4 regions of the Actinomadura sp. NEAU-AAG7 genome follow, and region 1 is predicted to be linked to each of the others. Evidence: riboswitches for the same ligand, from Rfam matches in the RefSeq annotation. Region 1 holds a riboswitch; each other region holds the start of a gene.
What was found. A riboswitch is a leader RNA that binds a small molecule or an ion and turns the genes downstream of it on or off. The one in region 1 is predicted to bind cyclic di-AMP.
Positions count from the first base shown of each region.

Region 2: it holds a riboswitch for cyclic di-AMP, as region 1 does, so the genes downstream of both, KLI87_RS00880 (hypothetical protein) here and KLI87_RS07305 (hypothetical protein) in region 1, are expected to answer to the same signal.
Region 3: it holds a riboswitch for cyclic di-AMP, as region 1 does, so the genes downstream of both, KLI87_RS05795 (NlpC/P60 family protein) here and KLI87_RS07305 (hypothetical protein) in region 1, are expected to answer to the same signal.
Region 4: it holds a riboswitch for cyclic di-AMP, as region 1 does, so the genes downstream of both, KLI87_RS18945 (CHAP domain-containing protein) here and KLI87_RS07305 (hypothetical protein) in region 1, are expected to answer to the same signal.

Region 1 is NZ_JAHFZY010000001.1:1,603,046-1,607,249, reverse strand. It holds gene KLI87_RS07315 (MmgE/PrpD family protein) at 1-981, shown strand, start outside; gene KLI87_RS07310 (zinc-binding dehydrogenase) at 989-2,023, shown strand; cyclic di-AMP (ydaO/yuaA leader) riboswitch at 2,276-2,416, shown strand; gene KLI87_RS07305 (hypothetical protein) at 2,427-3,164, shown strand; gene KLI87_RS07300 (CdaR family transcriptional regulator) at 3,225-4,204, opposite strand, start outside.
Region 2 is NZ_JAHFZY010000001.1:189,976-194,179, reverse strand. It holds gene purL (phosphoribosylformylglycinamidine synthase subunit PurL) at 1-311, shown strand, start outside; gene KLI87_RS00885 (hypothetical protein) at 422-988, shown strand; gene KLI87_RS00880 (hypothetical protein) at 1,156-2,106, opposite strand; cyclic di-AMP (ydaO/yuaA leader) riboswitch at 2,110-2,270, opposite strand; gene KLI87_RS00875 (S8 family peptidase) at 2,436-3,605, opposite strand; gene KLI87_RS00870 (serine/threonine-protein kinase) at 3,879-4,204, opposite strand, start outside.
Region 3 is NZ_JAHFZY010000001.1:1,264,079-1,268,282, reverse strand. It holds gene KLI87_RS05810 (RDD family protein) at 1-359, opposite strand, end outside; gene KLI87_RS05805 (RDD family protein) at 367-1,194, opposite strand; gene KLI87_RS05800 (amino-acid N-acetyltransferase) at 1,200-1,709, opposite strand; cyclic di-AMP (ydaO/yuaA leader) riboswitch at 1,982-2,187, shown strand; gene KLI87_RS05795 (NlpC/P60 family protein) at 2,191-3,234, shown strand; gene KLI87_RS05790 (LuxR C-terminal-related transcriptional regulator) at 3,657-3,887, opposite strand.
Region 4 is NZ_JAHFZY010000003.1:968,151-972,354, forward strand. It holds gene KLI87_RS18940 (SpoIIE family protein phosphatase) at 1-1,856, shown strand, start outside; cyclic di-AMP (ydaO/yuaA leader) riboswitch at 2,355-2,499, shown strand; gene KLI87_RS18945 (CHAP domain-containing protein) at 2,511-3,293, shown strand; gene KLI87_RS18950 (glycosyltransferase family 2 protein) at 3,517-4,204, shown strand, end outside.

The DNA of each region.
Region 1 (4,204 bases):
GACCTGCTGACCGCGCTGGTCGCCGGGTACGAGGCCGCGTCCGTCATCGCGGAGGGCGGCGCCGACGTCTCGACCGCGCGGGGGTTCCGCGCGAGCAGCGTCTACGGGCCGTTCGCGGCGGCGGCCGGGTCGGCGCGGCTGCTGGGCCTGACCGCCGGGCGGACCGTCTCCGCCCTCGGCCTCGCCGCCGCGTTCGGCGGCGGGACGAACCAGACGTGGGTCGCGGGCACGCAGGAGTGGCGCTACCAGGTCGGCGCGGCGAGCCGCAACGGCATGGTCGCGGCGCTGCTGGCCGCGCGGGGCGTCACCGGCGCGCCGGACGCGCTCGACGGCGCCGCCGGGCACCTGCGCGCCTTCACCGGCACCGTCCCCGCCCCCGCCGACCTGCGGCTCGGCGAGGACTGGCGGCTCCGGCGCGTCACCTACAAGCCGTATCCGGTCTGCGCGATCAACCAGATCCCGGTCACGCTGCTGACCGGCCTCGCCCGCCGCCACGGCATCGGAGCCGACGACGTCGTGGCGGCCGTCGTCGAACTCCCCTCCGACGACGCCGCCTATCCGGGCGTCGACGCGCACGGCCCGTTCCGCGACGTCGGCGGGACGCTGATGAGCCTGCCCTACTGCCTCGCGGTCGCGCTGCGCGAGGGCGGCATCGAGCTGGACGACCTGTACGGGTGGGACGACCCCGCGCTGATGGACCTGGTCCGCCGCGTCCGGGTCGTCCCGGCGGACCTGCCGCGCGGCGCCTGCCGGATCACCGTCCAGACCCGGGAGGACGGGACGCGCGTCGCGGAGCACGCCCCGGACCCCTCCACGTTCGACTGGGACCGCCACGAGACCGCCGACCGGCTGCGCGCGATGGCCGCCGAGACACCGCTGACCGCCGACCGGCTGGAGCGGTTCGTCGAGGTCGTCCTCGACCTCGACCGGCGGCCGGTGCGCGAGCTGGTCGACGCGACGATCACCGAACCGAAGGAGTGACCCCCTGATGCGAGCCACCCTCATCTACGGCCGCGGCGACGTCCGGGTCGAGGAGGTGCCCGACCCGGTGCTGCGGGAGCCGACCGACGCGATCGTGCGGGTGACGCGCGCCTGCGTCTGCGGCAGCGACCTGCACCGCTACCGCGGCATGGACCCCGTGGACGAGGGGCTGCGCATCGGCCACGAGTTCATGGGCGTGGTCGAGGAGACCGGCGCCGACGTGGGCTCGGTGCGGCGCGGCGACGTCGTCCTCGTCCCGTTCCTGTGGTGCGACAACTCGTGCGACTTCTGCCGGGACGGCCTGCACGGCTCCTGCCGCAACGGCGGCCGCTGGGCCGTCGGCGGGCTGGACGGCGGCCAGGGCGAGGCCGCGCGCGTCCCGCAGGCCGACGGCACGCTGGTCAAGCTGCCGGTCGGCGCCGACGACCCGGTGATCCCCTCGGTGATGGCGCTGTCGGACGTGCTGCCCACCGGCCACCACGCCGCCGTCACCGCCGGGGTCGGCAAGGGCTCCACGGTCGCCGTCATCGGCGACGGCGCGGTCGGGCTGTGCGCGGTGCTGTCGGCCGCGCGGCTCGGCGCCGAGCGGATCGTCCTGCTCGGCCGCCACCGGGCCCGCACCGACCTCGGCCGCCGGTTCGGCGCGACCGACGTCGTCCCCGGCCGCGGCGCCGAGGCGGTCGCCGCGATGCGCGAGGCCACCGGCGGCGACGGCATCCCCCACGTGCTCGAATGCGTCGGCAACACCGAGGCGTTCGAGACGGCGCTCGGCGGCGTCCGCGACGGCGGCACGATCAGCCGGGTCGGCGTCCCGCAGTACGCGCAGGCGCGCATGGACTTCGACGTCTTCATGCGCAACCTCACCATCACCGGCGGCGTCGCGCCGGCGCGCCGCTACGTCCCCGAGCTGCTGGCCGAGGTGCTCGACGGCACGATCACGCCGGGTGAGGTGTTCGACCTCTCGGTGAGCCTGGACGACATCGCGGACGGCTTCCGCGCGATGAACGACCGCGAGGCGCTGAAGGTCCTCGTCCGCCCCTGACTCGACACTGACTTCCGCCTTGACGCACGACCCCCGCAGGGCCCTGCCGCCACCGCGTGCAGGGCCCTGACGTGCACCTTCACCCTAGATCCTGATTTTGCTGGAGTTTGCCAACCATTGGCGATATGAGTAACTTGTCCCACTCGGACGCCCTCCAGGCGATCCATCACCAGTGTCCCTAGATGGGGTCATTGGTGTGACCTGAGCCGATTCTTTGCGCTCGGGCCACCACATCAGCGCCGCTGCGTCGCAGCAGCGGCGACGCCGAGTCCGCCGTCGCGCGGAGCCGGGGACCCAACCTCGCATCGGGGTGAATCGGCCTGTCACCAGGCCGTAGGGCGACTTCCAGCCCGAACCCGTCAGCTAACCCGGTAGGCGTCTGGAAGCCAAGGAGTTCCCCCCTGTGAAAGGCAAGCACGGCAGCAACTGGACCGTCCGCAACCTCAACCCCCGGGTCGCCGGAGCCGTGGCCGGAGTCGCCGCCCTCGGCGTGATCGGCGGCATCGTGCAGGTCACGACGGGCTCGTCGGGTTCCGACCCGGCCGACTCGGTGGCCGCGATCCAGACCGTCCCGCAGGCGCCGAACCAGACGGACCGGTCCCCGGCGGGCACCCCCGAGGCGCGCGAGCGCAAGGCCGGCAAGCGCGAGGCCGACAAGCGCGAACGCGACACCCGCGACCGCGCCTCGCGCGAGCGGCGCACGGAGAAGAAGACCCCGGAGCCAGTGGCCGGCCCCCGCTCGGAGGTCATCGAACGGGCCAAGACCTGGAACCCGGGCACCTCCGACCGCGTCTCCTACAGCCAGACCGACTACCACAACGGCTACCGCACCGACTGCTCGGGCTTCGTCTCGATGGCGCTCGGCCTGCCCAAGCCCGGCGAGAACACCGTCGGCCTGACCTCCTCGCGCCTCACCGAGCGCATCTCGATGTCGGAACTGAAGAAGGGCGACCTCGTCATGGACGCGCTGGGCACCAACACGACCCGGCACGTCGTCATCTTCGAGAAGTGGGCGAACAGCGACCACACCGCCTACTGGGCCTACGAGCAGCGCGGCCGCTACGGCACCGACCACCGGACCCGCGACTACGGCCTCTCGTCCGGCAGCGAGTACAAGGCGTACCGCCCGACCAACCTCTGAGCGCACGGCAAGGGCCCGGCCCGGGGCGTCCCCGGGCCGGGCTCTTGGCCGTCCCGGAGGTCAGGTGTCGGCGAGGATGCGGGCCACGGTGGCGCTCAGCGCGCGGACGCCCCGCGTGCTCGTCGGGTCGATGCCGGTCAGCTCCCGGGCCCGGCGCAGCCGGTAGTCGAGGGTGCGGGGGTGGACGTACAGGTGCGCCGCCGTCAGCAGCCGGTTCATGTCGTGGCGGTAGTAGGCGTCGAGCGTGGAGACCAGGTCGGGCCCCTGGAAGAGCCGGTCGGCGATGCCGCGCAGCCAGTGGTCGACCTCGGGGACCCGCGCGGCGCCCAGCTCGACGAAGACGTCCGCGAGCGTGGTGACCTTGCGCGGGACGGCCTCGACCGGCGCCGCCCCGCTGATCCGCCGCGCCAGCGGCAGCGCGCCGGGCAGCGCGCCCGCGTCCGCGACCGTGGCGCCGACGGCGCAGCGCCGCCCGGCGATCTCGGCGACGGCGGCGGACATGGCGAGGGCGCGCTCCCATTCCCGCTCGGAGACCTCGGTCAGTTCGGGGGGCTCCGCCGGCTCGGGGGGCTCGGCCGGTTCGGGGGGCTCGGCGGGCTCGGCGGGCTCGTCCGGTTCGCGCTCGGAGGGGCCGGACGTCGCCTCGCACGGGAGCGGGAGCAGCGCGACGAACTCGCGGGGGTCCTGCCAGCGCATCGGCACCCGGTCCGTGTCGACCAGGACGCCGATGATCTCGGCGCGGGCGGGGGGCGGGAGCGGCGGGTCCTGGTCGGCGATCCGGACGACGGTCAGCAGGTAGCGGTCCGGGACGGGCAGGCCGAGGCGCCGCGCCAGCTCGGCCGCCGACGGGTCCCCGGCCAGCAGCGCCGCCGCGAGCTGCTGGACGCGCTCGACGAGGGGCACGACGTTCCGCTGCCCGTCCAGGAAGCCGCGCGTGTAGGCGTTCTGCGCGGCGGTCCCCTGCGGGCCGACCCAGCCGAGGAGCCGCATGAGGTCGTCCAGGCCGGAGGGGTCCGCCGCCTCGTGGATCTCCCGCACCG
Region 2 (4,204 bases), 1.4 Mb from region 1:
AGACCCTCGTCGAGTCGTGCCTGCGCGGCGGCCTCGGCGCGCGGATCACCCTGCCGGGCGACCCGTTCGTCTCACTGTTCAGCGAGTCGGTCGCCCGCGCGATGGTGGCCGTGAGCCCCGGCGCCGAGGCGCGCCTGGCGGCGCTGTGCGAGGCCGCGGGCGTCCCGGTCACCCAGATCGGCGTCGCGGGCGGCGACGCGCTCAGCGTGACGGGCAGGGGGGCCGAGGGCGAGCAGCAGGAGCTGTTCTCGATCCCGCTGGCCGAACTGCGCGAGGCGCACGAGCGCATGCTGCCGAGCTACGCCAACTGACCCCGGCGAATCCGCTCCGAAAGGGCGCCCCGATCGGGGCGCCCTTTCGCGTTCCGTCCCCATGTGGACAAACCCCTAAGCCGGATGCCGGACGGATCCACGATGTAGCCATGAGTGGCCGACGGGGCAACGGGTGGCGATGGACGCTGGTGGTCTGCTGGCTGATGACCGGACTTCTGGCGACCTTCCTGGCCTGGTATTCGGAACGGAACTGGGACGGCGTCGAGCGGGCCAGTTGGGTCGCGGCGCTCTGGGGCACCATGACGCTCGCCGCCACCGGACTCGGCTGGGCGCAGGGCCACCGGTCGAGGAAGGGCCCGGCCGAACTGAAGCCGCTGCCGCCCGCGATCGAGGGGTCGTCGCGTTCGGAGGACGGCGGCGCCGAGGCGCAGGTGAGGTTCGTCAATCTCCGCGACGACCACGTGTGGATCTATTGGATCGACTTCGACGGCGAACGCCAGCCGTACCAGCATCTGCGTCCGGGGGCGACGTTCGGGGTGAACACATGGGACACGCACCCGTGGGTCGTGTGCACTGACGACTACACGGCCATCGCCGTGTTCGAACCCGTACCCGGCGCCGCCCGCGCCCTCATACGAACGGCCGTGGAGCCCCGCCGCCGCGTTTCCTTCCGGCGGAACCGTGCCGTCCCTCCGCACCGCTCCGGCATTCCCTGACCGCGTCCGGCGACGGGAAGGAGGGCGGGGTCACGGGATTCTGCCGACTCCGGGACGTATCCGGGAGCGGTTCCGTACCCACCCTCCCTGAGCCGCGGACCCTGACGGGTGCTCAGACCGGTCTCCAATGCGCGCCACCCTACCGAGCCCCCCTGACAGGAGTCCGGCTAGAAGACCGAGATGTGGACGTGGTCGTAGTGGTTCGCGGTCACGCCGCCCCGGTTCTCCATGGAGCGCCAGCCGGGGCTGCGCAGGTCGTAGATGCGCTGCCGCCAGATGATGTACTTGATGCCGAGGGCGCTCGCGTGCGCGATCGCGTAGGCGGCGGTGCGGTCGCCGAGGGACTGGGCGCTGCCGCTGGCCATCTGCCCGCCGGTGGTCACCATGAAGTCGCAGGCGTGCCCGGTGCCGTGGTCCTGCGGGTCGCCGGTGCTGCGGACGCAGCCGATCGTCGGGAACGGGCCCTCTTCCATGTCGATGGTGTTCTTGACCTTCAGCATGCGGGGCGTCACACCGCCCATGCCGACGCTCGGCGACTCGGGCTTGTACTTCTTGACCAGGCTCCTGATGCGGCTCTTCTGCGCGAGGAGTTCCTTGATCTCCTTCTGCAACTCCGTGATCTTCTGCTGCGCCTCCTGGCGGGCCTTGTCCTGCTTGGAGACGAGCGTCTGGATCTGGGCGACCTTGGCGGCCTTGTTCTGCGCCAGATGGCTGACCAGGCTGACGTTGCTCAGCGAGTCGGACGGGTTGCCGCTGGTGATGATCGAGACGGCGGGGTCCTGCCCGCCCGTCATGTACTGGGACGCGGCCATCTGGGCGACGAGGTCGCGGGCCTCGTTGAGGTCGGACTGGAGGACCTTCGACTCGTCCAGCGCCTTCTTCGCCGCGTACCGGGCGTCCTTCAGCTTGGCGAGGTCGCCGCCGTAGGCCTTGTCGAGCCGCTCGATCTGGGCGTTGAGCCTGCCGAACTTGCCGCTGTCGCCCGGGTCGGCCGCGAGCGCGGCGGCGGAGGGCTCGGCCGCCGAGGACGGGACCGCGCCGCTCGCCAGGGGTCCGGCGGTGGCGACGGCCACCAGCGCCACCGCGGCGCGCCGGAGGGTGGAGGTGGGGGTCTCCACGGCTGCTCCTCTCCTCGTTGGCCTACCGGGTTAGCTGACGGGTTCGGGCTGGAGTGCGCCCTATCGCGGGCCTCCCGGCCTGCGAATTCACCCCGGCCGGGTCGTCCCGGCTGGTGGGTCCCCGGTTCCCGGGCGCGCGCCCTGGGATTCGGCCCGCCGACCGGCGTGCCCGGGATCTCCGGGCGTCGCGCCGACCGATCATGGCATCGGACTGGGTGGGGCCGTCCGTCGCCCCGCCAAGATTAAACACCCAGCGGGCCGCCGCGACGGCTCGAAGCCCGAGAAGCCCGGCTCCCTGCCGGGAGCCGGGCCGACTTATGTGATGAGGTTCATAGTTTGCCCTTGTAAAGCAGCCTGTTCGCCTGCCCCCGCAGGTGCCCCAGGGAGTTCTTGGTGGAGTTGTCGTTCAGCCATTTCTGGACGGTCGGGAACGTGGCCTTGCGGTGCGTCGTCAGGTAGAGCGCCGCGACGCCGCTCACGTACGGCGCGGCCATCGACGTCCCGCTGAGGGACTTGTGGCCGCCGTTCTTCCAGGTGGAGGTGATCCCGTAGCCGGGGGCGCTGATGTCCACGCACCTGCCCCAGTTGGACCAGGACGCCCGGTTGTCGTAGACGGTCGTCGCGCCGACCGTCATGACCCATCCCGCACTGGCGGGCGACGTCCGGCACGCGTCGACGTTCTCGTTGCCCGCTGCGACCGACACGAACACGCCCGACTTCGACAGGTTCGTCACCGCCGTGTTGAGCGCCGCCGACTTCGGCCCGCCGATCGAGATGTTGGCGACCGCCGGCTTCGCGGCGTGCGTGCGCAGCCACTGGGCGGCGGCGACGAGGCTCGACAACGAGCCCTCGCCCTTGCAGTCGAGCACGCGCAGCGCCCGCAGCTTCACGTTCTTGGCGACGCCGTAGGACTTGGACCCGATGATGCCCGCGACATGCGTCCCGTGCCCGTTGCAGTCGTTGCCGTCGGCGAACCCGGCCGCCTTCCACGCGACCGCGGCGCGCCCGCCGAACTCCTTGTGCGTCGTGACGAGCCCGGAGTCGATGATGTAGGCCGTCACGCCGCTGCCGGTCGCGCTGTAGGTGTAGGACTTGGAGAGCTTCCGCCCGCGCTGGTCGATGCGGTCGAGCCCCCACGGCAGCGGCGCGCGCTGGGTCCTGGACGCGATCTTCACGACCTGGTCCTGCTCGATCGCGGCGACCCGCCTGTCCCGGCGCAGCTCGCCGAGCTGCCGGTCGCTCAGCCGCGCCGCGAAACCGTTCAGCACGCCGTCGAACCTCTGCACCCCGGTCGCGTCGACCTTCTCGGCGGCGTCGCCGGTGGACGCGCCCGCCTTCAGGGTGACGATGTACCGGCCGGGCAGCGGAGTGCCCTCGGCCGCCCTGACCTGCACCAACGACGGTGAGGGGTCATCGGCGAGCACCGGCGGTGCGGCCGCGCCGCCCACACCCGCCACGACCGCGCCGACCAGCAAGAGCCTTCGGTGGACAGCCCGCAAGACGTCTCCTTCTGCCCGGGGAACGGCGTTCTCGGAGGCCAGACCGCCACGTCCGGGGGGCTAGCCGAGGGGAACCTTAGCGGATCTATCACGACATGACTGGTAAATCGGTCATCCTCGATCCGCCGCCGGACGCCGCCCTTTACAGCCGGACACCGTCCCCTCCACGCGAACGGGCGCTGGAGCCGGGTGGGGCGGCCCTGCCGAGGGCGCGGGGACCTCCACCAGCGGCGACCTGCCGGGCGAGTGCGACGGACTCACCGGCTCGGGGCCTCAGCCGCGGCTCAGCTTGCCCGCGTAGCCGAGTTGGGTGCCGGGCTTGCTCCAGGTGTACTGGAGCGTCCCGTCCGGTTCGCGGAGGACGCGCACGATGCCGTTCGTGCACGGTTTGGGGATGACCAGGTCCATGTTGAGGGTCTGCTCCGTCCCCTTGCTCAGCGTGAGCGTTCCGGTGCACCTCTCCCGCGGATAGACGGCCCGCGCGGTCCTGCCGCCCGTCTCGAACGTGACCTCGATGGGGAACGAGGCGTTGCGGTTGGTGTTGACGACCGTCCCCTTCCACGTCCCGGCGAACGAGGGCGGGATCGCGGTCACCGGAC
Region 3 (4,204 bases), 340 kb from region 1:
CCGGTCGCGGTGACGACCTCGATACCGGCGAAGCGCTTGCCCAGCGTCCGGCCCCAGACGGCCAGCTGGACCGCGTCGTAGACGAGCAGGCAGCCCGCGACGGCCGGCGGCGCCACGACGTCCACCCGGCTCCCGGACACCAGCTCGCGGACGACCACGATCACGGGCAGGCCGACGATGAGCGTGTCGACGATGCGGGCCAGCAGCCGCTGCCCCGGCTCGGCGAGCCCGTCCGGCCCGGCGGCGGCCTCGGCCACGGCCTCGCCGGAAGGCTCGGCGTCGGGCTCGGGGTCGGCGTCGGGGCGGGCGGGTTCGGCGGGGTCGGTGAGCGGCTCGTCCGGGTGCTGCGATGCCGTCATCGAGAAACTACTCCGCGTAGTCGTAGTCGTCCACTCGCTCGTCGATGACGATCGTCCCCGCGAAACGGTCGTGCAGGGCCTGGTGCAGGGGCTGGTCCCAGATCGCCCACAGGTGCGCCATCAGCGCGCCCGCCCAGACGAGCAACATGCCGTAGGCAGCGTAGTTCCAGACCATCACCGCGAGCACGAGAAAGAAGAACACGCCCAACTGGTAGGCGACATGGGTGATGGCGGCGCGCCACACCGCCTGGGTGGTCGTGATGGCGTTTCCAGCGGGACGCACCTGGACGACGCCCAGCCCGAGCACGCGCTTGCCCAGCGTCCTCCCCCACACGGACAACTGGACGGCCTCATAGATGAACGGCAGAACCGACAGAACGCAGAACAGGGTGAAGATGATGGGCCAGTTCCAGATGCCGCCGTCGTCCTCCGCCTTGCTGCCGGGCTTGCCCAGGCCGAACGCGCCCACCGTGATCGGGAGGACGAGCGCGAAACCGAAGACCGCGACGAGCGCGTTGTCGAGGACGCGCGCGCCGGCGCGCCGGTGGATGGGCGCGAGGGGCAGATCGGCGGCGCTCCCGTCATAGGCGCCGCCCCCCGGGTACTGGTCGTAGGCCGACTCATAGGACGGCTCATAAGACCGCGGCTGCTCATAGGACGGCGCCTCATGGGACGGCTGCCATTGTTGCTGCGGCGGCGGTGACTGCGGCCGCTGAGGCTGCTGCTGAGGCTGCTGCTGCCACTGCGGCGGGCCCTGGTAGGGGGGCGGGGGGCCGTACGAGCCCTGCCCCTGCTGCGGGTGGTAAGGCCGCCCGCGGTCGGGGTTCTCACTCATTGCGGTCAGTCCTCCAGGCGAAGCAGCATCCGGGTGTTGCCCAACGTATTGGGCTTGACCCGGTCGAGGTCGAGGAACTCTGCCACGCCCTCGTCGTAAGAGCGGAGAAGTTCCTCATACACCTCCGGCGCCACCGGGGTCCCGAGTATCTGCTCGAAGCCGTGGCGGACGAAGAACTCCACTTCAAAGGTAAGGCAGAACACCCTCCGCACGCCGAGTTCCCGGGCCGTTTCCAGGAGCCGGTCGACGATCCGGTGCCCGATGCCCCTGCCGGTCAGCCCCTTGTCCACCGCGACGGAGCGGACTTCGGCCAGGTCCTCCCACATCACGTGCAGCGCGCCGCAGCCGAGGACGCGCCCGTCGGCGTCCTGCGCGACCCAGAACTCCTGTACGTCCTCGTACAGCTTCACCGTGGACTTCTTGAGCAGGCGTCGCCCCGTTCCCGCGTACAGGCCGACCAGTCTGCGGATCTCCTGAACATCGGCGGTGCGGGCACGCCTGATCTCGACTTCCACAAACAGGCGAGATTATCGAACACCGGACAGCGGGTCGGACACCGGGCTCCCGCGTCCGCGCCGATGGGGCGGTGAGCCGCCCGCCCGCCCGCCGGGCCTTCATAACTAGCCAACAAGAACTAGTCCGCCTACGGAAAGTGAGCCAAAGCGCACTATCCGCACCGCGATCGGGTGCGGAACTGTCATGGCGACCAGCGAATTCGCATGTTCTGGTTGGCATCCAATGCCGGGTCCGTTAGTGTCCTGCGCTGACGTCGGCCAACCGCATGGCGGAGGCCGAACCGCCGAGTCCCCGGGTCGCAACCAGTGTCCCGAGGAGCCGGGGACCCCACTCCCGGCCGCCCGGGACAGCGTCCAGGGAAGCGGCCGGCAGGGGTGAATCCGTATTCGCGCGCGGACCGATCCGCGCGTGCCTGCGGACGGGCTGCTCCGGCCCGAACCCGTCAGCTAACTCGGTAGGCGGACGAGGAGAGGAGAATCGGTGGAGCCGTCCCGGCCCGCACCCGTTTCACGCTCTGCACGCCCACGGAAGGCAAGCCCGGCGAATGGGCACCCGGCCCGTTTCCGGGGACGCGCGATCGCCGTCGCCGGCGCGCTCGCCGTCGTCTCCGTCGCCCCCCATGCCCTGGCCCCGCACACCGTCGCGGCCGCCCACGCCGACCCGAAGCCCACGACCAAGGAGCTCAGGGCCCAGGCGCTCAAACTCGCCGACCAGCTTGAGCAGATGACCGAGCAGTACAACGGGCTCAAGGTCAAGCTCCAGCAGGCGCAGCGGGCCGCGAAGGTCGCCACCGACAACGCCAAGCGCCAGGAAGAGTCGCTCAAGGGAATCCGCGACAAGGTCGGCGCGCTGGCCGCCACCAGCTACATGCAGGGCGGCTCGGACCCCACGGTGTCCTTCGTCGCCTCCCAGGACCCGCAGGCCGTCCTCGACCAGGCCGCCACGCTCAACTACTTCGCCACCCAGGACAGCACGAGGGTCCTGGGGCTCATGCAGGCCATGCAGGGCGCCCAGCGCGCCCGCAAGTCGGCCGAGGCGCGCGCCCAGCAGGTGGCGCAGCTGCGGAGCCAGCTCGACTCCCAGCGCAAGAAGGTCTCGCAGAGCTATGAGAAGATCCGCGGCAAGCTGGTCAAGGAGGACCCCACCCAGCTCACCAAGCTCCCCACCGTCGGCACGGGCAAGGCCGCGCAGGCGCTGCGGATCGCGATGACCAAGATGGGGCGTCCGTACGTGTGGGGCGCCTCCGGGCCGACCACGTTCGACTGCTCCGGTCTGACGATGTGGGCCTACAAGCAGGTCGGCATCAACCTGCCGCACTACACCGGCAGCCAGTGGAACGCCGGCACGCACGTCTCCGAGAGCGAGCTGCAGCCGGGCGACCTGGTGTTCTTCTACTCCGACCTGCACCACGTCGGGATGTACATCGGGGGCGGCAAGATGCTGCACGCCCCGCACACCGGCGACGTCGTGAAGATCGCCCCGATGGGGGGTCGTCCCTTCGCGGGCGGGGTCCGGGTCGCCTGAGCCGAACCCAGCCCAGTCCGGCCCAGTCGACAGCCGGGAGCCCGCCGACCCGCAAGCCGAGGTGACATGGCATCCGCCGGACGGACCGGGGATGGCACTCGCCTCTCGACCGGAGGTGGCGCACGATGTCCCGCGGACGGCGGTGGCGGGCGCGGTCAGGGCCCGTGCCGCCGCGGCGGTGACAGGACGAACGGTCTTGCGACGAGCGTTCTTGCGACGAGCGGTGGTGCGACGAGCGGTGGTGCGACGAGCGGTGGTGCGATGCGACGAACAACGTCCGCGGCGACGCCTGCTGCAGGGACCTACCTGTCAGGCCGTCGGCGCCGCCGCTGCGGGGTCGGACGGAGTTCGCGAAAGTTGGCCGCCTGTTCTCTCCTTGGTGACGCCCGCCGTCCCCTGACGGGCGTCGTCTGTGCACTCCGCTAGATGAGCTGCCTCCGGGCCGCCCACACAACGGCCTCGATAGGGGTGTTGACCTCCAGCCGGTCGCAGATGGTCCGCAGCCGCCGGCGTAGGGTCCGTGCGCTCAGTTCCAGCTTGCGTGCCGCCACATCGGCGGTGACACCGCTGGCGATCTGGGCGAGCAGCCGAATCTCCTCATCGCTCAGCCGCAGATCGTCGATGCCACGTCGCAGCAGTGTGGCCTGTTCCACTCCGTCCTCCCTCGTCCGTGGTTGATGACCGCGGGGATGCAGCCGTCCGCTGCACAGGCACGGGTTGGCCTCGATCTGTACGCGTTGGGTTGCCGGGTCCGGAGCCTTCCGGACTTAGATCATCGGGTTCCTTTGCTGTCTCGCGCGCTTGGCCGGAGGTGGCCGATGGGCCGATTGCTGGGTCGAGCGGGGGAACTCCGGGTGACGATTCACTCGTTGGCCTACCGGACGACGACACGCTCCCAGGTCCGGGCCGGCCCACGACGGCGTGGGGAGGCCCCTTCGGAACGGGGTATGTCTCGCCGGGGACGGGTCAC
Region 4 (4,204 bases), on a different contig from region 1:
TGGAGGACCTGCGGGGCGCCGCGCACGACCGCGCGGTCCTGGCGGAGGCGCGGGTGGTGCTGGCGCGGCGGCTGGGCGTCCCGCCGGGGGAGGCGCTGCAGCACCTGATCTGGCTGGCCCGCGACATGGACATGGAGCTGGCCGAGGCCGCGGCGCTGGTGGTCGGCGCGCGCGACCGGGGAGGGGTGCCGGGTCCGGAGGGCGCCGCCCTGACCGGGCGGAAGGCGCCCCGGGCGAAGGGCGCCGACGAGCGGCGGGCCGTGGTGACGCAGGCCGAGGACGTGCTGCGGCGCGTCCGGACCGAGGACACCGCCGACGACGCGGAGATCATCGCCGGGCTGCCCGAGGACCCGGTGGCCAGGGCGTTCCTGGACGGCGCGCTCGACGGCGCGGCGCACCTGATCCCGGTCCGGGACTCCGGCGGACAGGTCGCCGACTTCCTCTACGCGGAGCTGAACGACCTCGCGCGGGACCTGTTCGGCCGGGGCGCGGAGGAGCTGGCGGGCCGCCGGCTGCTCCCGACCGAGCCGGGGATGGCGATGAGCGGGCTCTTCGACGCGTTCGTGGAGGTGGTGGAGACCGGGAGGCGGCTGGAGCGGGCGTCGATGACGTACTCGACCGCGCAGGGCGGGCTGTCGCGGACGTCCCGGATGAGCGTGCGGTGCGTGGCGGTGCCCACCGGCCTGTGCGTGAGCTGGCGCTACCACGACGACGCCGACCGGCAGGCGCGGCGGCTGGAGCGGGTCGAGCGGCTCGCGCTGCTCGGGTTCGGGGAGTGGGACCTCGCGACCGGCGACGCCGAGTGGACCCCGCAGATGCTCGCGAACTACGGCCTGCGCGCCGACCAGGTGCCGCCGATGCCCGACGACCTGCCGAAGGTCGTGATGGACGACGACCTCCCGCTGGTGGAGGAGGCCGTCCAGACGCTGTTCTCCCGCCGGGAGCCGGTGGAGGCCGAGCACCGCGTCGTCGGCCCGGACGGCGCGCCGAGGCACCTGTGGGTGTTCGCCGAGCCGGTGCTGGACGACTCCGGGCTGCCGGTCTCGATCAACATCGTCTCGCAGGACATCACGCGGCGGCGCGGGATCGAGCGGGCGCTGGCCGAGACCCGGCGGCAGATGCTGGAGCAGCAGGCCCAGACGGCGCAGGAGCGGCGGGTGGCGGTGACGCTGCGCCGCGCGATCCTGCCGGACGAGAGCGAGCTGGACGAGCTGCCGGGCCTGCGCGTCGACCTGCGCAGCCTGGCGGCCGAGAGCACCGCCCGCATCGGCGGGGACTGGTTCGCGACCCGGGCGATGCCCGACGGGCGGGCGCTGTTCGCGATCGGCGACGCGGCGGGGCACGGGCTCCCGGCCGCCGCCGCCATGGCCCGCACCCGCAACGGCCTGCTCGGGCTGGCGTGCACCGGGGAGCCCACGGGACGGCTCGTGGGCTGGCTGAACGAACTGGTCGGGCACATCCAGCCGCCCGCGACCGGCACCGCCGTCGTGGCCCACTTCGAGCCGCGCCGCCACGTCCTGGAGTGGACGTGCGCGGGCCACCCGCCGCCGATCCTCGTGCGGGGCGGGCTGGCGGCGCCGATGGAGGTCGTCCCGGACCCGATGCTGGGCGCGGTGCCCGACTGGGCCTACGGGACCGCCAGGATCCAGCTCAGGCCCGACGACCTGATCTTCCTCTACACCGACGGGCTGGTGGAGCGGCGGGACGCCGACCTGGACGAGCGGATCGAGCGGCTCACCGGCATCCTGGCGGAGTGCGCGTCCAGCCCCGAGCCGGTGCTGGACGAGGTCCTGGCGCGGATGGAGCACGACCGCGCCGCCGACGACACCACGCTGTTCGCCCTGCGCGTCGAGTGACCCAGGTCACTCCGTTCCCCGTGGCGTAACCCTGCGTGACGTAGGACTCATTCCGGGTTTTGTGCAGGCCCGGCGGACCCCTCGCCACGTCGAAGATGACCTTTTTTACCCGGGCGTTGCGTGCGGGGGTCAAGGTAAAGCCGGGACCGGCTCGGAAGCGCGGGATTCCACCGCCATAAGGGATCCGGGACCTCCTTGTGATCGCCGCCGGAGAACCCGGGAAAGATCGGGAAGACCCGGCGGGCCCCCGGCGTTGGGACTCCCTTGAGAGGGCTTTGATCAGGCAAGACTCTGTTTGGTGCCTGGTTTGCTTTTCTTGGGAAGGTTGGTACCTTCTACCGAAATCACCCAACGCGTTCCATGCGTTGTGGGCCGGACGCGCGAAGCGCGGACGGCGGTCGCGGAGCGGAACCCGCCCGCGGCGCGCGCCCGATGAAGGGCGCTCCTCAGATCAGTCACTGAGATACATCCGAAACGCATCGTGTTCCGCGGTGCGAGGCCGAGTCCGTGCCGGTCGTCCCAGACCGCACGGAGCCGGGGACCCAGGTTCCAGGGGTGAATCGGGGCGCTCCCAGAGCGCGCCGTAGGGCTCTTCCATGCCCGAATCCGTCAGCTAACCCGGTAGGCGCCATGGAAGACAAGGAGATCCCCTGCATGACCGGTCGTTTCGATCGACTTTCCATCGCCAGCCTGTCCAGCCTGTCCGCCGAGGACAGGGCCGTCGGCGTCGCCGTCGGCGCGGTCCTCGTCGGCGCCCTCGGGCTGGCCGTCTTCAACCCCCTCGCGAGCGACAGCGCCACCGCCGAGACCCCGGCCCGCGCCGCGTCGGTCGCGCACGTCGCGGGCGAGCCCGCGCACGCCGAGCGGTCCGCCCACAAGGCCGGTGCCCCGGCGCTCTCGCAGGCCGCCGAGGCCCGCCGCGAGGGCTTCAAGGTGCCGCCGCACCGCGTCAAGGCCAAGGAAGTCATCAAGATGGCCGAGTCGCAGGTGGGCATCCGCGAGGGCAAGGGCGGCAACACCAAGTTCCACAAGTGGTACATGTCCACCCCGCACGCGGCCGAGACCGCCAAGCGGGACGGCGGCGCCGTGCGCGAGTACAAGGGCGCGAGCTGGTGCAACATGTTCGTCTCGTGGGTCGGCGCGCAGGTCGGCGCCAAGGACATGGGCTGGGACGCCTACACCGTCCAGCACGCCACCTGGTTCAAGAAGGAGGGCCGCTGGGGCCAGAAGGCCAAGCCCGGCTCGGTCGTCTTCTTCGACTTCAAGAACGGCCGCAGCGGCGGCATCGACGGCATCGAGCACGTCGGGTTCGTCGTCAAGGACAACGGCAACGGCACGATCAGCACCGTCGAGGGCAACACCGGCGACGCGGTGAAGCAGAAGATCCGCAAGAAGTCGCAGGTCGTGGGCTACGGCTACCCCGACTACTCGGGCTGACCCACCCTCCCGCCCCCCACGCGGCGCGCATGAACGCCGCTGGAAGCCGCACGGAAGCCGCCCGGCACCGCCGGGCGGCTTCCGGCATGCCCGGCCTCGCCCGGTGATCCCGGTTTCGGGTAATGGGAATCATTGACGCCCTTTGATCGGTCTTGGACGTTCACGCGGCGTTCCTGGAAACACTCCCGGCTGACGAGGCAAGCCGGGGGAGGGGGGACCGCCCATGCGGGCGCGCCCGCGGGTCAGCGTGGTGGTGATCGCCTACAACGACGAGCGGCGGCTGCCGCGGGCGGTGGCCTCGGCGCTGGGGCAGTCGCTGGGCGGCGTCCAGACGGTGATCGTCGACGACGCGAGCACCGACGGGACGGGCCGGGTGGCCGACCGGCTGGCCGCCGCGCATCCCGGCCGGGTCGCCGCGGTGCACCTGCCGTCCAACTCCGGGGGCTGCGGCGGCCCGCGCAACGCCGGGATCGAGCGCTCCGACGGCCGCTACCTGATGTTCCTCGACAGCGACGACCTGCTGGACCGGCACGCCTGCCTCAACCTCGTCGCCGCCGCCGAGGACACCGGCGCCGACCTGGTCTCGGGGCTCTGCGAACGGATCTTCCTGGACGTCCCCGAGGGCGGCCCGGACCGCGTCCGCCCCTGGTTCCCCTGGCTCTACAGGCGCAGCGTCCTCTACGGGTCGCTGGGCGAGTACCCCAACCTCCTCTACGACACGCTCTCGACCAACAAGGTCTACCGCCGGGACTTCCTGGAGCGCGCCGGTCTGCGGTTCGTCGAGCGGCTCCACTACGAGGACCTGCTGTTCACCGCCGAGGCCTACCTCGCGGCCGAGGGCACGGCCCTGATCCCGCACCGCGTCTACAGCTGGCTGGTCCAGGAGGGGGCGGCGGCGCCGTCGATCTCCA